DNA from 3 places in the Kitasatospora sp. NPDC091207 genome. Region 2 is predicted to be linked to each of the others. Evidence: riboswitches for the same ligand, from Rfam matches in the RefSeq annotation. Region 2 holds a riboswitch; each other region holds the start of a gene.
What was found. Region 2 has a riboswitch for cobalamin ahead of ACIQTO_RS08800 (FecCD family ABC transporter permease). Riboswitches for the same ligand answer to the same signal wherever they lie in the genome.
Positions count from the first base shown of each region.

Region 1: linked by a shared signal. The riboswitch ahead of metE (5-methyltetrahydropteroyltriglutamate--homocysteine S-methyltransferase) and the one ahead of ACIQTO_RS08800 (FecCD family ABC transporter permease) in region 2 are both predicted to bind cobalamin.
Region 3: linked by a shared signal. The riboswitch ahead of ACIQTO_RS31820 (cobalamin biosynthesis protein) and the one ahead of ACIQTO_RS08800 (FecCD family ABC transporter permease) in region 2 are both predicted to bind cobalamin.

Region 1 is NZ_JBIVVS010000011.1:144,143-150,901, forward strand. Features, by position in the region: gene ACIQTO_RS20145 (serine hydrolase domain-containing protein) at 1-547, opposite strand, end outside; gene ACIQTO_RS20150 (serine hydrolase domain-containing protein) at 662-1,732, opposite strand; gene ACIQTO_RS20155 (hypothetical protein) at 2,232-2,735, opposite strand; cobalamin riboswitch at 2,779-3,003, shown strand; gene metE (5-methyltetrahydropteroyltriglutamate--homocysteine S-methyltransferase) at 3,141-5,450, shown strand; partial or broken gene ACIQTO_RS20165 (methylenetetrahydrofolate reductase) at 5,579-6,343, opposite strand; gene folP (dihydropteroate synthase) at 6,474-6,759, shown strand, end outside.
Region 2 is NZ_JBIVVS010000003.1:260,377-267,135, reverse strand. Features, by position in the region: gene ACIQTO_RS08820 (amino acid ABC transporter ATP-binding protein) at 1-633, shown strand, start outside; gene ACIQTO_RS08815 (CGNR zinc finger domain-containing protein) at 744-1,343, shown strand; gene sodX (nickel-type superoxide dismutase maturation protease) at 1,340-1,780, opposite strand; gene sodN (superoxide dismutase, Ni) at 1,966-2,361, shown strand; cobalamin riboswitch at 2,465-2,584, shown strand; gene ACIQTO_RS08800 (FecCD family ABC transporter permease) at 2,688-3,764, shown strand; gene ACIQTO_RS08795 (ABC transporter ATP-binding protein) at 3,764-4,564, shown strand; gene ACIQTO_RS08790 (ABC transporter substrate-binding protein) at 4,575-5,567, shown strand; gene ACIQTO_RS08785 (nuclear transport factor 2 family protein) at 5,633-6,016, shown strand; gene ACIQTO_RS08780 (GNAT family N-acetyltransferase) at 6,026-6,502, shown strand.
Region 3 is NZ_JBIVVS010000027.1:32,347-39,105, reverse strand. Features, by position in the region: gene ACIQTO_RS31840 (CDP-alcohol phosphatidyltransferase family protein) at 1-199, shown strand, start outside; gene ACIQTO_RS31835 (hypothetical protein) at 348-1,673, opposite strand; gene ACIQTO_RS31830 (alpha/beta hydrolase family protein) at 2,145-3,260, opposite strand; gene ACIQTO_RS31825 (transcriptional regulator) at 3,457-4,173, opposite strand; cobalamin riboswitch at 4,414-4,576, shown strand; gene ACIQTO_RS31820 (cobalamin biosynthesis protein) at 4,672-5,643, shown strand; gene ACIQTO_RS31815 (cobyric acid synthase) at 5,640-6,759, shown strand, end outside.

The sequences.
Region 1 (6,759 bases), on a different contig from region 2:
CGCGGGGCTCGAAGTAGCGGTACTGCACGGTGGTGAAGTCCGAGAGCGCGGGGGCGTCCATGTAGTCGGGCAGGCCGCTGGTGTGTTGGAGCAGCTGGCGGACGGTGATGTGGCGTCCGTCGATGCTGTCGCCGCGCAGCAGGCCGGGGAGATAGGTGTCGACGGGCGCGTCGAGGCCGACCATTCCTTCGGCGACGAGCTGGAGCACGACGACGGCGGTGAAGGTCTTGGTGTTGCTGCCGGCGCGTATCTGCCCGTCCACGGGCACCTTGGCCCCGGTGGCGAGATTGCCGACGCCGGCCGTGTAGTTGCGGGTGAGGCCGTCACGGCCCTTGACGGCGGCCAGCGCGGCGGGCAGGCCGTCGTCCTCCACCAGCGCGTTCAGGCTCGACTGGACACTGTCCGGCCTGCCGCCCGCGAACGCCGCGGTCGGTGCCAGTGCTCCGGCCGCCACGACGCCGACGGCCACGGAGGCCACGACCGCCACCACCCCGCGCCGACCACGGCGGCGGCGGTGGGCCCGGGCGGGCTGTACGTGCTCGTTCACGGAGGAACTCCTCTGCTGGAGAGTGGAATTGGGGGGCGCGCGGGTTCTGCCCGCAGGTGCGCGCAGAACCCGCTGGTCGTACCGGTGCGGACGCTCAGGCCGGATCGGGGAAGGTCAGCGGCACATGGCCGAGTCCACCGTGGCCTCCACGTGCTGCCCGGCCGCGCCACTCGGGATCATGGTCACGGCGATGCTGACGGCGCGGCCGTCATCGGTGGCACCCCCGGCGGTGTCGTAGCCCGGAATGGTCCCGCCGTGGCCCCAGTACAGGCCACCGCACGACAGCGGCCGGCTCACCAGGCCCAGCCCGTAGCGGGCGCCCGGACCTACCTCGTCGGCAGAGACCGTGGTGCGCATCTGGGCGAGCTGCGCCGCGGGCAGGAGACGGCCGCCGAGGAGCGCGGTGTAGAAGCGGGTGATGTCGCTGTTGGTGGAGACGACTGCGCCTGCCGCCCAGCCCCAGGACGGGTCCAGTTCGGTGTAGTCGCGGAGCGAGCCGTCGGCGTCCCGGTTGTAGCCCTTGGGGTGGTCCTCGTGGATGCTCATGTCCCCCGGGGAGGGGAAGTAGGTGTGGCGCAGGCCGATGCGGTCGACGATGCGCCGGTTGATCTCCTCACCGATCGGCCGCCCGGTGACCTTCTGGATGATCAGGCCCGCCAGCAGGTAGTTGGTGTTGTTGTACTCCCACCGCGTGCCCGGGGCGAAGTGGGCCTTCTGGGCGAGGGCCACGTCAAGGAGTTCACGCGGTTCGTAGTACCGCGTCGGACTGGTGAGGATCGAGTCCTTGTCCACGTACTCGGGCAGGCCGCTGGTGTGCTGCAGCAGCTGACGGACGGTGATGTGGCGCCCGTCGATACCGTCACCGCGCAGGAGACCCGGCAGGTAGGTCTCAACGGGGGAGTCCAGGCCCACCTTTCCTTCGGCGACGAGCTGGAGCACGACGACGGCGGTGAAGGTCTTGGTGTTGCTGCCGATCCGTACCTGCCCGTCCACGGGCACCTTGGCCCCGGTGGCGAGATTGCCGACGCCGGCCGTGTAGTTGCGGGTGCGGCCGTCACGGCCCTTGACGGCGGCCAGCGCGGCGGGCAGGCCGTCGTCCTTCACCAGCGCGTTCAGGCTCGACTGGACACTGTCCGGCCTGCCGCCCGCGAACGCCGCGGTCGGTGCCAGTGCTCCGGCCGCCATGACCCCGGCTGCCACGGCGGTCACGACCGCCACCACCCGATGCCGGTTCAAAAAGCGGCTGTGCGGTGCATGCTCGTACACGAAAGGAACCCTCCGATGAATGGCGCCGGTGATTCCCGGCCTTGATCAAGAGGACCATTCGAGGGCAGGGGAGTTCGTCCGCACCCAGGACGAGACCGCACCCGGGAGCAGGCTCCGGGAACCGCCCCCGGCCAGGACCGTGCTCCTGGCCACCGACGCCGACCGAAGGAGCCGTCGAGGAGATGCTTCAAGCGAGGGCGGGGATCGATCCCGCCGACCTCAACGCGCTGCTGGATGTTCTCGCGATCGACAGCACCGACAGTGCGTGGCGCAACCGTTGTGTCGAGGACTGGTGGGGCTCCCCCTCCTGGCCGACGCGAGTCGACCAGTTCGTGGCCATGCTCGACAGCCCGGCAGCTCACCCCCCCCGGGGTCACAGGGATGACGAGCAACCGCGACCTGAGTCCGAATCCACCGGTCAATGGCCGGTCCAGGGCCCGGACATGAAAGCGGAGATGCCCCCATCGACGACACCGACCGGTTGCGGCACGGCGCGTTGGGCCTGCTGTTCGGCGGGGAGCGCGCACCTTCGACGCTGGGTACCTCCCTGCGCGCCTTCACGCACGGCCACAACCGGCAACTCCACGCGGTGCACAGGCACTTCCTTGCCCGACTGGCCCGGACGACGCCACTGCTGCCGGGCGCGGACAAGGTCGCGTTCGTCGACATCGACCCCACCCACCGGCGCGTCTACGGTCGTGCGAAGCAGGGTGCCGAGGTCGGACGCTTCAAGGCGCCCTGCACCCGTCCTCGCCACCTTCAACACGCCGACGGCCTGCCTGGTGATCGTGGCGGTCCGGCTGCGGCGGGGCAAGGCCGCCGACGCCGGTGGAGCCGGGCCCTTCACCGCCGAGGCCATCGGCCCGGCCGCGCCGGAGCGCGCCGGGGCGCTTGCGTGGCCGGAAACGGTCCACGTGGCCATCCGGTATCCGGACAAGCGGCGACAGGCGCGCCTCGCTGGGCCTAGGCTGGGCCTCGCAGTAGGTTCGCCGTGTCCTCCAGCCATGGCGTCGTAAGAGGGAACCCGGTGGGAATCCGGGACTGCCCCGCAGCGGTGAGTGGGAACGACCGCCGTCACATGCACTGGGCCCCAGCGGGGTCCGGGAAGCGACGGCCAGTAGGGGTCCGCCTGGTTCGACAGGTGGATGTGCCCGCGAGTCCGAAGACCTGCCACTGTCCGCGTGCACCCCGCACGCGGTGATCTCGGTGACCTCGAGGGCGGGTCGGCGGAGCGGGCGGGCCCATCCTGGTGCCGTGCCCCCACTGTCGTACCTCCACGCCGTCGTGCTCTCCCGGGATCGCAGCGCGACTCGCGAAGGAGAGTTCCGTGTCATCGAGTTCCACCACCCCGCAGGCCACCGTGTACGGCTACCCGAGGCAGGGCCCGAACCGGGAGCTGAAGAAGGCCGTCGAGGGGTACTGGGCCGGCCGTGTCGACGCCGCCGCCCTGCACGCCACCGCCGCCGGACTGCGCCGTGACAACTGGCGCCGGCTGACCGGGGCGGGCGTCACCGAAGTCCCCACCGGCGACTTCTCGCTCTACGACCACGTCCTGGACACCACGGTCGCGGTCGGCGCGATCCCGCCGCGCCACCGCGCCGCCGTCGAGGCCGACCCGCTGGACGGCTACTTCGCCATGGCCCGCGGCACGCAGGATGTCGCGCCGCTGGAGATGACCAAGTGGTTCGACACCAACTACCACTACCTGGTACCCGAGTTGGGCCCGGACACGGTCTTCGTCGCGAACTCCGCGAAGCCGGTCGCCGAACTGCGGGAGGCCCTCGGCCTCGGCCACCGGGCCCGGCCGGTGCTGGTCGGCCCGCTGACGTACCTGCTGCTCGCCAAGCCCGCTCCCGGCGTGGCCGCCGACTTCCAGCCGGTCACCCTGCTGGACCGGCTGCTGCCCGTCTACGCCGAACTCCTCGCCGACCTGCGCGCCGCGGGCGCCGAGTGGGTCCAGCTCGACGAACCGGCCCTGGTCCAGGACCGCACCCCGGCCGAGCTGAACGCCGCCGCCCGCGTCTACCGCGAACTCGGCGCGCTCACCGACCGGCCGAGCATCCTGGCCGCGACGTACTTCGACCGCCTCGGCGAGGCCCTCCCCGTCCTGGCCAAGGCCCCGATCGAGGGCATCGGCCTGGACTTCACCGGCCCGGGCGCCGCCAACCTCGACGACCTTGCCGCCGTCGGCGGCCTGCCCGGCAAGCGCCTGGTCGCGGGCGTGGTGGACGGCCGCAACATCTGGATCAACAACCTGGAGAAGTCCCTCGCCACCCTCGGTACCCTGCTCGGGCTGGCCGACCGGGTCGACGTCGCGCCGTCCTCCTCCCTCCTGCACGTCCCGCTCGACGCCGACGCCGAACGCGACCTCGACCCGCAGGTCGCCCGCTGGCTCGCCTTCGCCCGCCAGAAGACCGAGGAGATCACCATCCTCGCCCGCGGCCTGCGCGACGGAGTCGACACCATCGCGGCCCAACTGGCCGCCAACCGCGCCGACCTGGCCTCCCGTGCCGCCTCCGCGCTGACCCACGACCCGGCCGTCCGGGCCCGCGTCGCCGCCACCACCCCCGCGGACGCCCACCGCGCCCAGGCCTACCCCGAGCGCGCCGAGGCGCAGCGGACCCGCCTGAACCTGCCGCTGCTGCCGACCACCACCATCGGCTCCTTCCCGCAGACCACCGAACTGCGCACGGCCCGCGCCGACCTGCGGGCCGGCCGCATCGACGACGGCGCCTACCAGGACCGGATGCGGGCCGAGGTCCGCGAGGTGATCGCCTACCAGGAGAAGGCCGGCATCGACGTCCTGGTCCACGGCGAGCCCGAGCGCAACGACATGGTCCAGTACTTCGCCGAGCAGCTGACCGGCTACCTGGCCACCCAGCAGGGCTGGGTGCAGTCCTACGGCACCCGCTACGTCCGCCCGCCGGTGCTGGCCGGCGACATCTCCCGCCCGCACCCGATGACCGTCGACTGGTACCGCTACGCGGCGGACCTGACGGACCGTCCGGTCAAGGGCATGCTCACCGGCCCGGTGACCATGCTCGCCTGGTCCTTCGTCCGGGACGACCAGCCGACCGGCGACACCGCCCGGCAGGTCGCGCTCGCCCTGCGCGACGAGGTGACCGACCTGGAGACGGCCGGCGCGGCCGTCATCCAGGTCGACGAGCCCGCGCTGCGCGAGACCCTGCCGCTGCGGGCGGCCGACCGCCCCGGCTACCTGGAGTGGGCCACCGGGTCGTTCCGGCTCTCCACCTCCGGGGTCCGTGCCGACACCCAGATCCACACCCACATGTGCTACGCCGAGTTCGGCGCGATCATGACCGCGATCGACGAGCTCGACGCCGACGTGATCTCCCTGGAGGCGGCCCGTTCGCACATGGAGGTCGCCCACGAGCTCGCCGAGGCCGGCTACCCGCGCGAGGTCGGCCCGGGTGTCTACGACATCCACTCGCCCCGGGTGCCGAGCGCCGGGGAGGCCGCCTCGCTGCTGCGGGCCGGCCTGGCCGCGATTCCGGCGGAGCGGCTCTGGGTCAACCCCGACTGCGGTCTGAAGACCCGCGGCTGGACCGAGACCCGCGCCTCCCTGGAGAACCTGGTCGCCGCGGCCCGCGCGGTCCGGGGGGAGCTGGCCGGCTGACGTCGTCCTGCCGGGGCGGGTGCGACCTCGCGACCACCCGCCCCGGCACCGTCCGGGGCAGAACGTCACGTGCGGGCCGGGCGCCGCCGGTGCGGTGACCGTCCCGCGCTCCACGGGACGGTCACCGTTCACCCCCGGCCGTCGAGGCCCAGGTTCTGGTAGATCTCCGTCGTGACCGTGGAGAAGTTCATGGTCATGAAATGCAGTCCGGGGTTTCCTCGGAAATCAGTCGCCGGCACATTTCCGTGGCGTGGTCGATGCCGATGGCGCGGACCTCGTCAGGGCGGTCCCGGGCGGCTCTCATGCGGTCGGAGAATGTCTTCGGAATGACCGCGGTACTGAGCGCCGGAATACGGTCGAGGGACCGCGTCGTGGTGATCGGCATGATCTCCGGGATGATCGGGATGTCGCATCCTGATTTCTCCACCCGGTTCCGAAGGCGCAGATAGTCGTCCACGTCGAAGAACATCTGGGTGATCGCGTAGTCGGCCCCCGCCCGGCATTTCTCCACGAAGTGCCGGATCTCGCTGTCCCAGTCGGGCGACCGGGGGTGCAGCTCCGGGAAGGCGGCCACCCCGACGCAGAAGTCCCCCGACTCCTTGATCAGCCGGACGAGTTCCGCCGCGTACTCCACGCCGTCCGGGTGGCGCGCCCACGCGCCGAGCGGATCGCCGGGCGGATCGCCGCGCAGCGCGAGGACGTTGCGAACTCCCTGGTCAGCATAGTGACCGAGGAAGTACCTCCAACCTGCGGATCGCGTTCCACAGTCCCGCTTCCGCCTGCGCGCTTCGGGGTGGCATGAACTCGAAGGAGTACGAGCGTTCCCCCGTTGCCAGGAGTTCGCGGATGGAGAGTGCCCGATCAGTCCTTGTGCTGGGGGTTCCGAGAGCCATGGGGACATGATCGGGTCGGCCGGTGGTGCTGGCTCACCCTGTCCACTTGTTGATACACCGAATTGAGGCCGGAGCTGAGTCGGGAAGTGAATGAGGCACCATGAGTCACAATGGTCCCACGCATATGCGCATGGACAAGCTGCCCGGAGTGGACGACTGGGGTCGCTGCGGAGTGATGGGAATCGTGAACGTCACTCCCGACTCGTTCTCCGACGGTGGCCTGTGGCTCGATCCCGGCCGGGCGGTCGCCCACGGGCTGAGGCTGGCGGCGCAGGGCGCCGACATCGTGGACGTCGGCGGCGAGTCCACCCGTCCGGGTGCCGTCAGGGTGACCCCGGAGGAAGAGACGAGACGGGTGCTTCCCGTGGTGCGGGCACTCGTCGCCGCCGGAGTGGCCGTCAGCGTGGACACGATGC
Region 2 (6,759 bases):
TCGACCTTCCTGCGGTGCATCAACCACCTGGAGAAGATCAACGCCGGCCGGCTCTGGGTCGACGGCGAGCTGGTCGGCTACCGGCAGAAGGGCGACCGGCTCTACGAGCTCAAGGAGAACGAGGTCGCGCTCAAGCGGCGCGACATCGGCATGGTGTTCCAGCGCTTCAACCTGTTCCCGCACATGACCGCCCTGGAGAACGTCATCGAGGCGCCGGTGCAGGTCAAGGGCGAGTCCAGGGCGAACGCCCGCAACCGCGGGATGGCCCTGCTGGAGCGGGTCGGCCTGGCCGACAAGGCGAAGAACTACCCCTCGCAGCTCTCCGGCGGCCAGCAGCAGCGGGTGGCGATCGCCCGGGCACTCGCCATGAAGCCCAAGCTGATGCTCTTCGACGAGCCCACCTCGGCACTCGACCCGGAGCTGGTCGGCGACGTCCTGGACGTCATGCGCGGCCTCGCCGAGGAGGGCATGACCATGGTCGTGGTGACCCACGAGATGGGCTTCGCCCGCGAGGTCGGCGACGCGCTGGTCTTCATGGACGGCGGTGTGGTGGTCGAGTCCGGCAACCCGCGCGACGTCCTCACCGACCCCCAGCACGAGCGCACCCGGGCGTTCCTGTCCAAGGTGCTCTGAGCGCACCGTCACGGCGCCCGGCAGGCCGGTCCTGCCGGGCGCCGACGTTTTCCCCGCCCGGGTAATAGGCTGGAGCCAATCAGCCCGTTACCGAATTTGGAAGGACCACCGTGGAGCTCGCCTCGTACGCCGATCTGGCCGTCCGGCTGGTGAACACCGAGGAGCCCGAGCGCGGCACCGACTCACTGACCTCGGTGGACGCGGTGCGGTCGCTGTTCTCCGACTCCTCCCGGGCCGCCGCGCTCGCCGACGAGGCGGACCTGCCGCGGCTGCGGGCCGTCCGGACCAGGCTGCGCGGGGTGTTCGAAGCCGCCGCCGAGGGGGACGAGATCCGCGGCGTCGACCTGCTGAACAGCCTGCTGATGGAGTACCCGGTCAGCCCGCTGGTCTCCGGGCACGACTACCTGGACGACGCCGGGCGGCCGCGCTGGCACCTGCACCTCGCCGAGAACTCCCCGACCGCCACCGCGCACTTCAGCGCCGTCGCCTGCATGGGGCTGGCCGTCCACCTGACCGAGCTGGGCGCCGACCGGCTCGGCATCTGCCAGGCCGCGCCCTGCCGCAACGCCTACCTGGACACCTCCACCAACCGGTCCCGGCGGTACTGCTCCGACCGGTGCGCCACCCGGGCCAACGTCGCCGCGTACCGGGCCCGCAAGCGGCAGGAGGCCCAGGAGGCGTCCGCCCTGGCCGGCCAGGGCCAGGCCTAGCGGCCGCCCGGGTCGACCCAGACGCCCAGCCGGCGGGCCAGTCCCGGGACCCGGCCGGGCCGGCCGGTCAGCAGCAGGCGCTCCAGCCGGCGGCCGGGGGCCAGCCAGGCCGGGCGCGGACGCAGCCGCAGCAGCACCCGGCCGAGCACCAGCTCGTCCGGGACGGCTCCGTAGCTGCGGCTGTCGCTGTCCACCGGCCGGTTGTCGGAGAGCAGCCACCACCCCTTCGCGCGCCGCTCGACGGCCCGCTTCACCACCAGCAGGTCCTGCTGGAAGGGGTGACGGAACACCACCACCGATCCCGGTCTGATCCGCGCGCCGTACCGGACCAGCAGCTGGTCGCCCTCACGCAGGGTCGGCGCCATCGAGGGCCCCGCCACATCGATCAGCCCGAACGGCGCGCCACCCCCCGGGGTGCCGCCCTCCGGTTCCGCCATCCGCGCCACGCCTCCTCCTCCCGGCTCGCCGCGTCCCAGTCTGCCGTACGGGCCGCCATCGGCCGATGCCCGAATTGGCCCGGTTCCGGCTCCACCTTTTGCCCTAGGCCCGCCGCCCGACCGCGAAACCCGGTGACCGGAAGGGTAATCTCGGGCGCGGGAAGACGATCTAAGGAAGGACTCCCATGTTCTCTCGTCTGTTTGCACCGCGCGCCACCGCCCACGCCCACTGCGACCTGCCCTGCGGCGTCTACGACCCCGCACAGGCCCGGATCGAGGCCGAGTCGGTGAAGGGCACCCAGGAGAAGTACCAGGCCAACGAGGACCCGGCGTTCCGCACCCGTGCCCTGATCATCAAGGAGCAGCGCGCCGAGGCCGTCAAGCACCACATCTCGGTCCTGTGGAGCGACTACTTCAAGGCCCCGCACTTCGAGAAGTACCCGCAGCTGCACCAGCTGATCAACGACACCCTGAAGGCCGCCTCGGCCGCCAAGGCGTCGACGGACCCGGCCACCGGCCAGGCCCTGCTCGACCTCATCGCCGAGGTCGACAAGATCTTCTGGGAGACCAAGCAGGCCTGATCGCCGATCAGGCACCGCCGACCGCCCCCGTCCGGACCGCCGGACGGGGGCGGTCGCGCGTTCCCGCACGCGGGACCCCCCGGTAAGGGGTGCCGGGCCCCCGTGCTTGTTATGCTGCCAGGGCGTCCCAGGGAGAAGTCCGGTGTGAATCCGGCGCTGACCCGCAACGGTGGGCGGGGCCCCGTGCCCCGCGAGCCCGATCGCCCCGGGACGCGGATCTCCCGACAACTCGCCGTGGACTGCGAGGGGATGGCGCCCCGGCAGCAGTGCGGCCCGGGCGCGCCGCCTCGCTGCCGTCGACGGCCCGAGGCGAAGGCGCGCCGCCCGTGAGCACCGCAGTGACCGCACCGGCCCCCGAACGGACGGCCCGTCGAATACCCGTCGTGCCCCTGGCCGCCGGCCTGGTCGCGGCCCTGCTGCTCTCGCTGGTCTGCGGAGTGGCGCTGGGCTCCACCGGGCTCGGCTGGACGCGCGTCCTGCGGCTGCTCGGCGCCGGGCTGACGGGTGGCCGGCTGGAGGCCGGGGAGGCGGCCGCGTACGCGATCGTCTGGGAGATCCGGCTGCCGCGCACCGTGCTGGCCGCCGTGGTCGGCGCCGGGCTCGCGGCCACCGGCGTCGCGGTGCAGGCGATGGTCCGCAACGCGCTGGCGGACCCGTTCGTCCTGGGCATCTCCTCCGGCGCCTCGGTCGGCGCCAACGCCGTCCTGCTGCTGGGCGCCTTCGCCTCGCTCGGGGTCTGGGCGATCTCGGTCTCCGCGTTCGCCGCCGCGCTGCTGGCGATGGTCCTGGTGTACGCCGCCGCCCGGACGGCGTACGGGCTCACCCCGCTGCGGCTGGTGCTGACCGGCACCGCGATGTCCTACGGCTTCTCGGCGGTGACGGCGCTGATGGTGTTCGGCGCCGCGCGCGGCGAGGCCGCCCGCAGCGCCATGATGTGGCTGCTCGGCAGCCTCGGCGGGGCCACCTGGGGGTCCGTCCCGATCGCCGCCGCCACCGTGGCGGCCGGCCTGGCCTACCTGGCCTGCGCCGCCGGGCGGCTGGACGCCCTCGCCATGGGCGACGAGACGGCGGCCTCGCTCGGGGTGGACGGCGACCGGCTGCGCCGCGAACTGTTCGTGGTGACCGCGGCCGTCACCGGCACCGTGGTCGCGGTCAGCGGCGCGATCGGCTTCGTCGGCCTGATGGTGCCGCACCTGACCCGGATGCTGGTCGGCGCCGGACACCGCCGGGTGCTGCTGGTCGCGCCGCTCGCCGGCGCCCTGCTGCTGGTCTGGGTGGACATCGTCTCCCGCACCCTGCTGGCGCCGGCCGAACTGCCGGTCGGGGTGGTCACCGCCGTCCTCGGAGTGCCCTGTTTCCTGCTGCTGATGCGCCGTCGCGGCTACACCTTCGGAGGCCGCTGATGGATCTCGCCCTCGACGCCGTCTCGGTCGACCTGGCCGGCACCCGGCTGGTCCACGACGTCACGCTCGGCGCCGCCGCCGGGCAGGTGGTCGGCCTGGTCGGGCCGAACGGCAGCGGCAAGTCGACCCTGCTGCGCTGCGTCTACCGGGCGCTGCGGCCCGCCGCCGGCGCCGTCCGGCTGGACGGCGAGGACCTGCACGCGCTCGCCGCGCGCGAGGCCGCCCGGCGGGTGGCCGCGCTGCCGCAGGAGCACTCCGCCGAGTTCGACTTCACGGTGGCCGAGGTGGTCGGCATGGGCCGGTTGCCGCACCGCGGCGGGTTCGCCCGGCCGACCGCGGCGGACACCGGGCGGTGCGCCGGCGCGCTGGACCGGGTGGGCGCGGGCCACCTGGCCGGGCGCGGCTTCCTGAGCCTGTCCGGGGGCGAGAAGCAGCGGGTGCTGATCGCCCGCGCGCTGGTCCAGGAGCCCCGGGTGCTGGTGCTCGACGAACCCACCAACCACCTCGACATCGCCCACCAGTTGGAGGTGCTGACGCTGGTCCGGGAGGCCGGTCCGACGGTGCTCACGGCGCTGCACGACCTCAACCTGGCGGCCGGCCACTGCGACCTGCTGTACGTCATCGCGGCCGGCCGGATCGTCGCCTCCGGGACGCCCGCCGAGGTGCTGCGGCCCGCCCTGCTGGCCGAGGTGTTCGGCGTCCGCGCGACCCCCGTGAAGCACCCCGGGACCGGCGCCGTCCAGCTGCTCTTCGACCGGCTCCGCCCGTCCTCCCCCGTCCCCGCCGACTCCCCCCGCTGAGGAAACCCCCATGCGCACCAAGGCCGTTGCCACCGCCGCCCTGCTCACCCTCGCGCTGACCGGCTGCGGCGCCGAGATCGCCCCCGCCGGGGACGCCGCCGGCTCCGCCCACTACCCGGTGACCGTCGACAACTGCGGTTCCGAGGTCACCTTCGAACGGAAGCCGGCCCGGACGGTGACCAACGACGTCGGCATCACCGAGCTGATGCTCGCGCTCGGCCTCGCCGACCGGATGGCCGGCTACGTGATGCCCGACGACAAGGGCCGGGTCGACCAGGTGGCCTGGAAGGACGGCTACCAGCAGACCACCTGGCTCTCCAAGCAGCAGATCACCAAGGAGATCGCCCTGGAGGCCAAGGCCGACCTGGTCTTCGCCGGCTGGCACTACGGGTTCGACGAGGCCGGCGGCTTCACCCCGCAGGCGCTGGCCGGCCTGGGCATCGACTCCTACGTGCTCAGCGAGTCCTGCCGCAGCGGCAAGGGCCCCGAGCGCGGTGTGATGTCCCCGCTGGACGCGCTCTACACCGACCTGGCCAACCTCGGCGAGATCTTCGACGTCCGGGACCGGGCCGACAAGCTGATCGCCGAGTTCCGGGCCCAGGTCGCCGCCGTCCCGCGGCCCGAGCGCCGGCCCCGGGTCTTCCTGTACGACAGCGGCGAGGACAAGCCGTACACCTCGGGGAAGTTCGCCGCGCCCGAGGAGATCATCGCCAAGGCCGGCGGGCAGAACGTGATGGGCGACCTCGCCGACTCCTGGACCACCGTCGGCTGGGAGAGCGTGGTCCAGCGCGACCCCGAGGTGATCGTCATCAACAACTACGGCTCGCCCGACGCCGAGGCCAAGCGGAAGTTCCTCAAGTCCTTCCCGCCGCTGGCGGGCGTCGCCGCCGTCCGCGACGACCGGATCTTCGTCCTGGACTACGTCGACCTGGTGGAGAGCCCGCGCAACCCGGCCGCGATCACCGCGCTCGCGGCGTACCTGCGCGGTGTGACGACCGGCTGAGCCGCGCGGCGGCGGGCGTACGCTCGGAGGTACGAGCCGACGGAAACGACCGGAGGAGCGAGAACATGACCATCATGGCCGCGCCGTCCGCCTTCGACACCGGCGCGCTGCGCGAGGGCATCGAGCGCAGCGACGCCGACGCGCTGCTGGCGCTGTACGCGGACGACGCCGAACTGCGCATGGTCGACCGCAAGACCCAGCCCAGCCACCCGCTGGTGATGCACGGCCTGGACGAGATCGGCGCCATGCTCGACGACGTCTACGGCCGGGAGATGAGCCACCGGCTGGAGCGGGTGGTGCTCGACGGCGACCGCCTGGCCTTCATGGAGTCCTGCCGCTATCCCGACGGGGTGCGGGTGCTGGTCACCTCGGTCGCGGACCTGCGGGACGGCCGGATCGTCGACCAGACCTCGATCCAGGCCTGGGACGAGGACGAGCAGGCCAAGTAGGCTCGTGGCATGATCCGCACCGCCGTAGTCACCGATGTCCCGGTCATCCACGCCATGATCCGCGAGCTCGCGGAGTACGAGAAGGCGCCGCACGAGGCGGTCGCCACCGAGGAGCAGCTGCGTGAGGCCCTGTTCGGCGCCGCCCCGGCGCTGTTCGGCCTGATCGCCGAGGACGACACCACCGGCGAGACGGTCGGCTTCGCGGTCTGGTTCCTCAACTTCTCGACCTGGCGCGGGACCCACGGGATCTACCTGGAGGACCTCTACGTCCGCCCGGAGGCGCGCGGCGGCGGCCACGGCAAGGCCCTGCTGCTGGAGCTGGCCCGGATCGCGGTCGAACGCGGCTACTCGCGGGTCGAGTGGTCGGTGCTCGACTGGAACGAGCCCTCGATCAACTTCTACAAGTCGCTCGGCGCGGTCCCGATGGACGGGTGGACCGTCCACCGGCTCACCGGCCGGGCCCTCGCCGAGGCCGGCACCCGCTGACCGGACGGACCGCCGGGGCAAGTCCCTCCCGGGGGCTGCCACCCTGCGTCGCGAGGGCCTACCATGAGTGACCCTCGCACCCGGTGTCGCTCGTTCCCGTGAAGGCGGGACCGGATCGCGACATCCGCCCGCCGATAGCGGTAACGTCTCGGGCGGATGCGCGGCGTCCGACCACCCCTGCCGGGGTATGACCGGTACGTACCGCACCACCCCTCTGGACAGTTGGGGCGAAGCAGTTGAGCCAAGCAACAGACAGT
Region 3 (6,759 bases), on a different contig from region 2:
GCTCTGCTGGATCGTGCTCTCGATCGGCTGCCTGGCGGCCTGGGCGACCGGCCTGAAGGGCGGCGACTACCTGCTGCACATCGGCGCCTTCGGCCAGATCGCGCTCGCCGCGATGGCCCCGCTGCTGGTCATCCGGCGCAAGGTCGGCCAGAAGGTCGGGGACGTCCGGGCGCGCCGCGCGGAGTCCCGGCTCGGCTGATCCCGACGGACGTACGACGAAAGGGCCCGGATCCGCTCGACGGATCCGGGCCCTTTCGTCTGCGCTCACGTGCGGACTCTCCGGGGTACGTCCTGCCGGGGCGCGTCCTGCCGGGGGTGGGTCCGCCCCCGGCACGGGCTTCCGGCGGCTACGCCCCGCCGCGGTGGACGCTGAAGGCCGAGCGGCGGGCCGCGCGGGCCACGCCCGGGTCGGGGTGGACGCTGGAGACGGCGGTCAGCACCGAGGCCGCCCGGGGGTGGCCGGACTGCCGGGCCCGGGCGAACAGCCGGACCGGGTCACCGGCCGAGGCGCCCTCGACGTGGCCCACCAGCAGCTCGGTCTCGCCGTGGTCGAGCACGGCGGCCGCGGTGTCCACCCAGAGCCAGGCGGCGTCCTCCGCGCCCAGCACATCGGCGGGGGCGACGCCCTCGTCCGACTGCTCGGCCAGCCAGAGCAGCGCGTACGGGCGCAGCACCGGCGCGTCCACGGCGGCCCGGACGGCCTGCTCCGCGGTGGAGCCGGCCACTCGCAGCGCCTCGAAGGCGAGGCCGCGGACCAGGGCGTCGTCACCCTGGGCGGCGTCCAGCAGTTCGGCCACCGCCCGGTCGGCCGGCCGGGCCGCGACCCAGGCGCGGAACTCGGCGCGGGCCGGGCCCGGCGAGTAGTCGGCGCAGGCGTTGAGCAGCTCGAAGGCGCTCTGCTCGATGTGTCCGGCGGCCGTCTGGGCGACGGTGCAGATCTCCTCCAGCTTGGCCCGCACCGCCCAGTGCCCGAGCGGCGAGAGCTCGGCGGCGTCGTCCTTGCGGACCACCGCTCCGACGGCGGCCAGGCCGTCCAGCATCCAGTCCAGGACGGCGGCCACGTCGGCGGGCGCGGCCGGGGTGTCGATCTGGGGCTCGCGGCAGGTGCCACGGACGGCCGAGACCGCGGAGGCGGCGTGCGGCACGGGCGAGAGGCCCAGCGCGCCGTCGCCGCCGCCGACCCGGCGCTCGTCCAGGCCCCGGCGCAGCAGCTCCAGCAGCTCGCTGTCGGCGACCGGGCCGGCCACCAGGTGCAGGAAGGAGAGCAGCTGGGGTGCCTGGTCGACGGCCTGCCCGGCGAGCACCGCGAAGACGCCGCGCAGGGCGGCGGGCGGCACCGGGGCGAGCAGCGTCCAGGCGTCGAACAGGGCCGACCAGCCGCGGACCACGGCCTCGTCGTCGTGCTCCCAGGCGTGCAGGCGCCAGCCGGGGGCGGCGCCGCCGTCCCGGGCCTCGACCAGGCCGACCAGCAGGGCCTGGCCCCAGGCCTTGGTGGCGGCGCCCACCGTCATGGCGAGGGCGCGGCCGGCGTCGCGGGCGTCCTCGGGGAGCAGCTCGCCGCGCTTGTCGACCTCGGCGAGTTCACCGGCCCAACGGGCGATGCGGACGGCGTCGATCAACATCCGACGGGCCAGCGGGGCCAGCTCGGCGGGAGCGGGGAAGCCGTCCGGCACCGGGACCCGGCCACGGCCGGGGGCTGGTGCGGGGCCTCGTCGGCGGGGTACGCCGGAGCCGCCCGGCCTGGCGCCGGCGGGGCGGTGGGCAGTTCCGGGGAGACGGGTCACCGTCGCACCGGAGCCGATCGTCGGCGGGAGCTGGGCATCACGGTCGCGCGGATTCCGAGACGTCACGTCGAGCAGTCTTCCCCTTGTACCGGCCTTCTGTCACATCCGATCGGCCCCGACTACCGGGAGGCGGTCGCGGTGGGTCGACAAGATCGGGCAACAGAGGCCAAACCGCCTGGCCGGATCTGTCTGACACGGACACGCCAGCTCGGGGGCGGTGTGGTGGACGGGGCGGCAGAAGAGGACCGGCAGGGGGCTCCGGCCCCGTCCGGCGCCGCCCGGGAGCGGAGCCGCGGGGGCCCGGAGCCGCGAGGTTCAGAGCGGCGGGGCCCGGAGCGGCCGGCCTCGGAGCGGCGCGGCTCAGAGCAACGGGGTGAGCCAACGCCGGAGGTGCTCCTCGTAGCGGTCGGGGTCGGCGTTCCAGAGGCCCGCGTGCTCCCCGCCGGGCACGGCCTGGAGGCCGACCACGTCGGAGCGGCGGTCGGCCAGCCGGGCGGCGGCCCGCCAGGGGGCCAGCGTGTCGTCGGGCCCTTGCAGGAGGAGGGTGGGCACCCGCAGGTCGGTCCCGTCCGCGAGGCGCGCGAAGTCGGCCAGATCCACACCGGCGCGACCCTCGGCGGCGAGCGCGCCCAGCTCGGCGGCGGCGCCCCGGTAGCCGGCCCGGGCCGCGCCCCGGCGGGCGGAGGCCGACCAGTCGAGCACCGGGGAGTCCAGCACCAGGCCGCTGATCGCGGACGCCCAGGCGGAGCGGGCCGCGGTCTGCAGCACCATGGTCGCGCCGAGCGACCAGCCGTACAGGACGACCCGCCCGGCGCCGCTGTCGAGGGCCAGCCGCAGGGCCGCCTCGATGTCCCGCCACTCGGTCTCGCCGAAGTGGCCGAGGCCGTCCGGGGAGGCGGGCGCGCCCTCGTCGCCGCGATAGGTGACGGCGAGGACGGGCAGGCCGAACCGCTGCAGCACGGGGATCACCGGGAGGGTCTGCTGCCGGTCGGCGCCGGGGCCGTGCACCAGGATCACCCAGGTGCCGCGCTTGCCGTCGAGCCGCCAGGCGGGCAGCGCGCCCAGCTCGCCCTCGACGGCGGTCTCGGTGAACGGCAGGCCGAGCGCGGAGGTCGGATCGCCGACGTGGACCCGGGGCGTGAAGCGGACCGCGGTGCCGGGTGCCAGGGTGCCCCGGTCGGCGCGGACCAGTCGCCGGGTGACGCCCCGCTCGTCGGCGTGCAGGACCTCGTCGACCACCGCGTGCCCGCCGTCGGCCCATTCGACGGCCCAGCGGCCGGGGCGGGCGCTCTCGGCGGTGCGGGTGAAGGTGGCCCGACCGGCGCCCAGGGCCAGCACCACCACGGGGCCGGCGGCCCGCTCACGGGCGGCCGCCGGGTTGACCATCCGCTCGGACGCCCTCCGGCCGATCAGCAGGACGGCGGCCCCGGTGCCGACGGCGGCGGCCGCCACTACGGCTGCGGTTCCCCAACGCATATCGCTCCCCGCTCGTTCGTCGCGGACTGGGCAGTGTGCCCACCAGTCCACTCGCGGGGACGGCGCCCGGCCACCGGACACGGCCGTCCGGGTCACGCCGGGCCAGGGTTCGCGGCACGGCTCGCGGCACGGCGCGGCTCGCGGCACGGCGCGGCTCGCGGCACGGCAGGGAGAGAGCGGAGCGGACCGCGGCCGGTCAGACCGGGATCCCGGTCTCCAGCCGCCCCAGCAGCTCCCAGAACCGCTCGCCCAGCGGCCGGGCCACCGGCGCCGCGGCGGGGCCCGCCGCCGGGGCCGGGGAGCCCCAGCTGCCGGCGCCCCAGTGGGAGGCGACCTGGTACTCGCTCTGCAGCGCCGTCAGCACGGCGACGAGGTCGTCCTCGTGCACCGGCACGATCCGGCCGATCGCCCGGACGTGCGCCTGCCAGCGGCCGTCCACGCCCTGCCGCAGCCGCCGGTCCAGCTCGTCCGCCCGGCCCGTCACCGCGACCAGCTCGCGCAGCGTCAGGCCGAGCACCTGGGCCAGCGCGTACGTCTGCTCCTGCCCACCGTCCCACTGGCCGGTCGCCTCCGCCCGCTGGTACTGCCGCAGGTCGATGCCGATCCGGCGGGCCGCGCTCTCCTGGTTGAGCTCCCGGGCGACCCGGAAGTCCCGCAGCCGGGCCGGGCGGACGCCCATCAGCTGGGCCGGCGGGCACCAGAGCGCCCGGGCCAGCGCGACGAACTCCTCCTCGGCGGGGCGCAGCTCACCGCTCTCCCAGCCGAGCAGGTGGGCGGGCAGCAGCCGGACACCGTGCGCGGCCATGCCCTCGACCACCTGTTCGGGGGTCAGGCCGAGTCCGGCGCGGTGCGCGCGGGCGGCCGCGGGCGAGAAGGGCACCGGAGGCACGGCGGGTGGCTGTCTGCGTCGCATGGGACCCGACGGTAGGGGGTGGTCCGGCCGCCCCCCAGCCGCCGAACACACGAAGCGGGCCTGGAGGGTTCTCCAGGCGACTGGACGATCGCACAGGCTGTCATGCCCCTGCGGGGGGTGGTGATCAGAGATAGCGACGGGGCCGGGAAACCCCCGGGCGCTGTGACCAACCCCTCCGTGACCTTGGTTGACGCACGGTTCGGCCGCGTGATGGGATCCTTCAGCCAAACGGAGGCATGCAGAGGAAGCCGGTGCGAGTCCGGCGCGGTCCCGCCACTGTCACCGGGGAGCACACTCGGAGCCCCTCCTCGCCCCACGCGGCGCCGGAGGGGTCCATCGCGGCGGGCCGTCAGAAGCAGCCGGAAGGCCCGGGGGTGCGTTCGACCCGGAAGCCAGGAGACTCTCGCCCCCGGTTCGTCGATCCAGGGCGCGGACCCTGAGTGAGGACACGCACGCGATGCAGGCTGCCCCGACCTTCCGAGCCCTCTGCTGTCCACCGTGCGCCCGCTGACCCGCGCCGCCGCCTTCGCGCTGGGCGCCGTGGCCGGGTACCTCGCCGACGCCCGCTTCGCCGATCCGCGGCGCGGCCACCCGGTGGCCGTCTTCGGCAGTGCGGCCGGCCGGCTGGAGCGGCGGATCTGGCGCGACGACCGCGCGGTCGGCACCGCCTTCACCGCGCTCTGCGTGGGTGCCGTCGCCGCCGGCGCGGTGGCCGCCGACCGCACCCTGGGCCGCCGACCGCTCGGGCGGGCCGCGCTGGCCGCCGCCGCGACCTGGACGGTGCTCGGCGGCACCTCGCTCACCCGCGAGGCCCGCACGATCGGGCGCTCGCTCGCCGCGCACGACCTCGCGGCGGCGCGCGGGCGGCTGCCGCACCTGTGCGGACGCGACCCGAGCGCCCTCGACGAGCGGCAGATCGCCCGCGCGGTGGTCGAGTCGGTCGCCGAGAACACCGCCGACGCCGTGGTCAACGCGCTCGTCTGGGGCGCCCTCGCGGGCACGCCCGGGCTGCTGGCGTTCCGCGCGGTCAACACCCTCGACGCGATGGTCGGCCACCGCTCGCCGCGCCACGCCCGGTTCGGCTGGGCCTCGGCGCGGCTGGACGACGTGGCGGGCTGGCCGGGCGCCCGGCTGACCGCGCTGCTGGCGGTCGCCGCCGCGCCCGAGCCCCGGACGGCCTGGCGGGTCTGGCGCCGGGACGGCTCCGCCCACCCCAGCCCCAACGCCGGCCAGGCCGAATCGGCCTTCGCCGGCGCCCTCGGCGTGCGCCTCGGCGGCACCCTGCGGTACGGCAGCCGGGTGGAGCACCGGCCGGTGCTGGGCGGCGAGCTGCGGCCGGTGACGGTGGACGACATCGAGCGCGCCTGCCGGCTCTCCCGCCGGGTGGGACTGCTCGCACTGGGTACGACCGTCGCCGGGCACGCCGTCGTGCGGGCACTCGGGGCGGGGACGAGAAGGGGGAGCGCATGAGCAACGCACTGCTGGTCGCCGGGACGACCTCGGACGCCGGGAAGAGCGTGGTCACCGCGGGCATCTGCCGCTGGCTGGCCCGTCAGGGCATCGCCGTGGCGCCGTTCAAGGCGCAGAACATGTCCTTGAACTCCTTCGTCACCGCCGACGGCGCGGAGATCGGCCGCGCCCAGGCGATGCAGGCCCAGGCGGCCCGGGTGGAGCCCGAGGCGGCGATGAACCCGGTGCTGCTGAAGCCCGGCGCGGACGGCCGCAGCCAGGTGGTGCTGCTCGGCCGGGCGGTCGCCGAGGTCGGCGCGCTGGACTACCGCGAGCGCAAGCCCGTCCTGCTGGAACGGGCCCTGGAGTGCCTGGCCGACCTGCGCCGCCGCTACGACGTGGTGGTCTGCGAGGGCGCCGGGTCGCCCGCCGAGATCAATCTGCGCGACCGGGACATCGCCAACATGGGCCTGGCCACCGCCGCCGCGCTGCCGGTCGTGGTGGTCGGCGACATCGACCGCGGCGGCGTGTTCGCGGCGATGTACGGGACGCTGGCGCTGCTGTCGCGGGAGGACCAGCGGCATGTCGCGGGCTGGTTCGTCAACAAGTTCCGCGGCGACGCGCGGCTGCTGGCGCCCGGGCTGGAGATGCTGCGCGAGCTGACCGGCCGTCCGGTGCTGGGCACCCTGCCGATGCTGTCCGGGCTCTGGCTGGACGCCGAGGACTCGCTGGACCTGACCACCGTGGTGGACCGCACCGAGGGCCGCGGACCGCTCGGCGCCGACGTGCTGCGGGTGGCCGTGGTGCGCTTCCCCCGGCTCTCCAACTTCACCGACGTGGACGCGCTGGCGCAGGAGCCCGGGGTGCTGGTCCGCTGGGCCACCCGGCCCGAGGAGCTGGCCGACGCCGACCTGGTGATCCTGCCCGGCACCCGGGCCACCGTGGCCGACCTGGCCTGGCTGCGCGAACGCGGCCTGGAGCCGGCCCTGCGGGCCCGGGCCGCGGCCGGGCTGCCGGTCCTCGGCGTCTGCGGCGGCTACCAGATGCTGACGCGCGCCATCCACGACGAGGTCGAGTCCCGGGCCGGCGCCGTCGACGGCCTGGCCCTGCTACCCGCCCACGTCCGGTTCGGCGCCG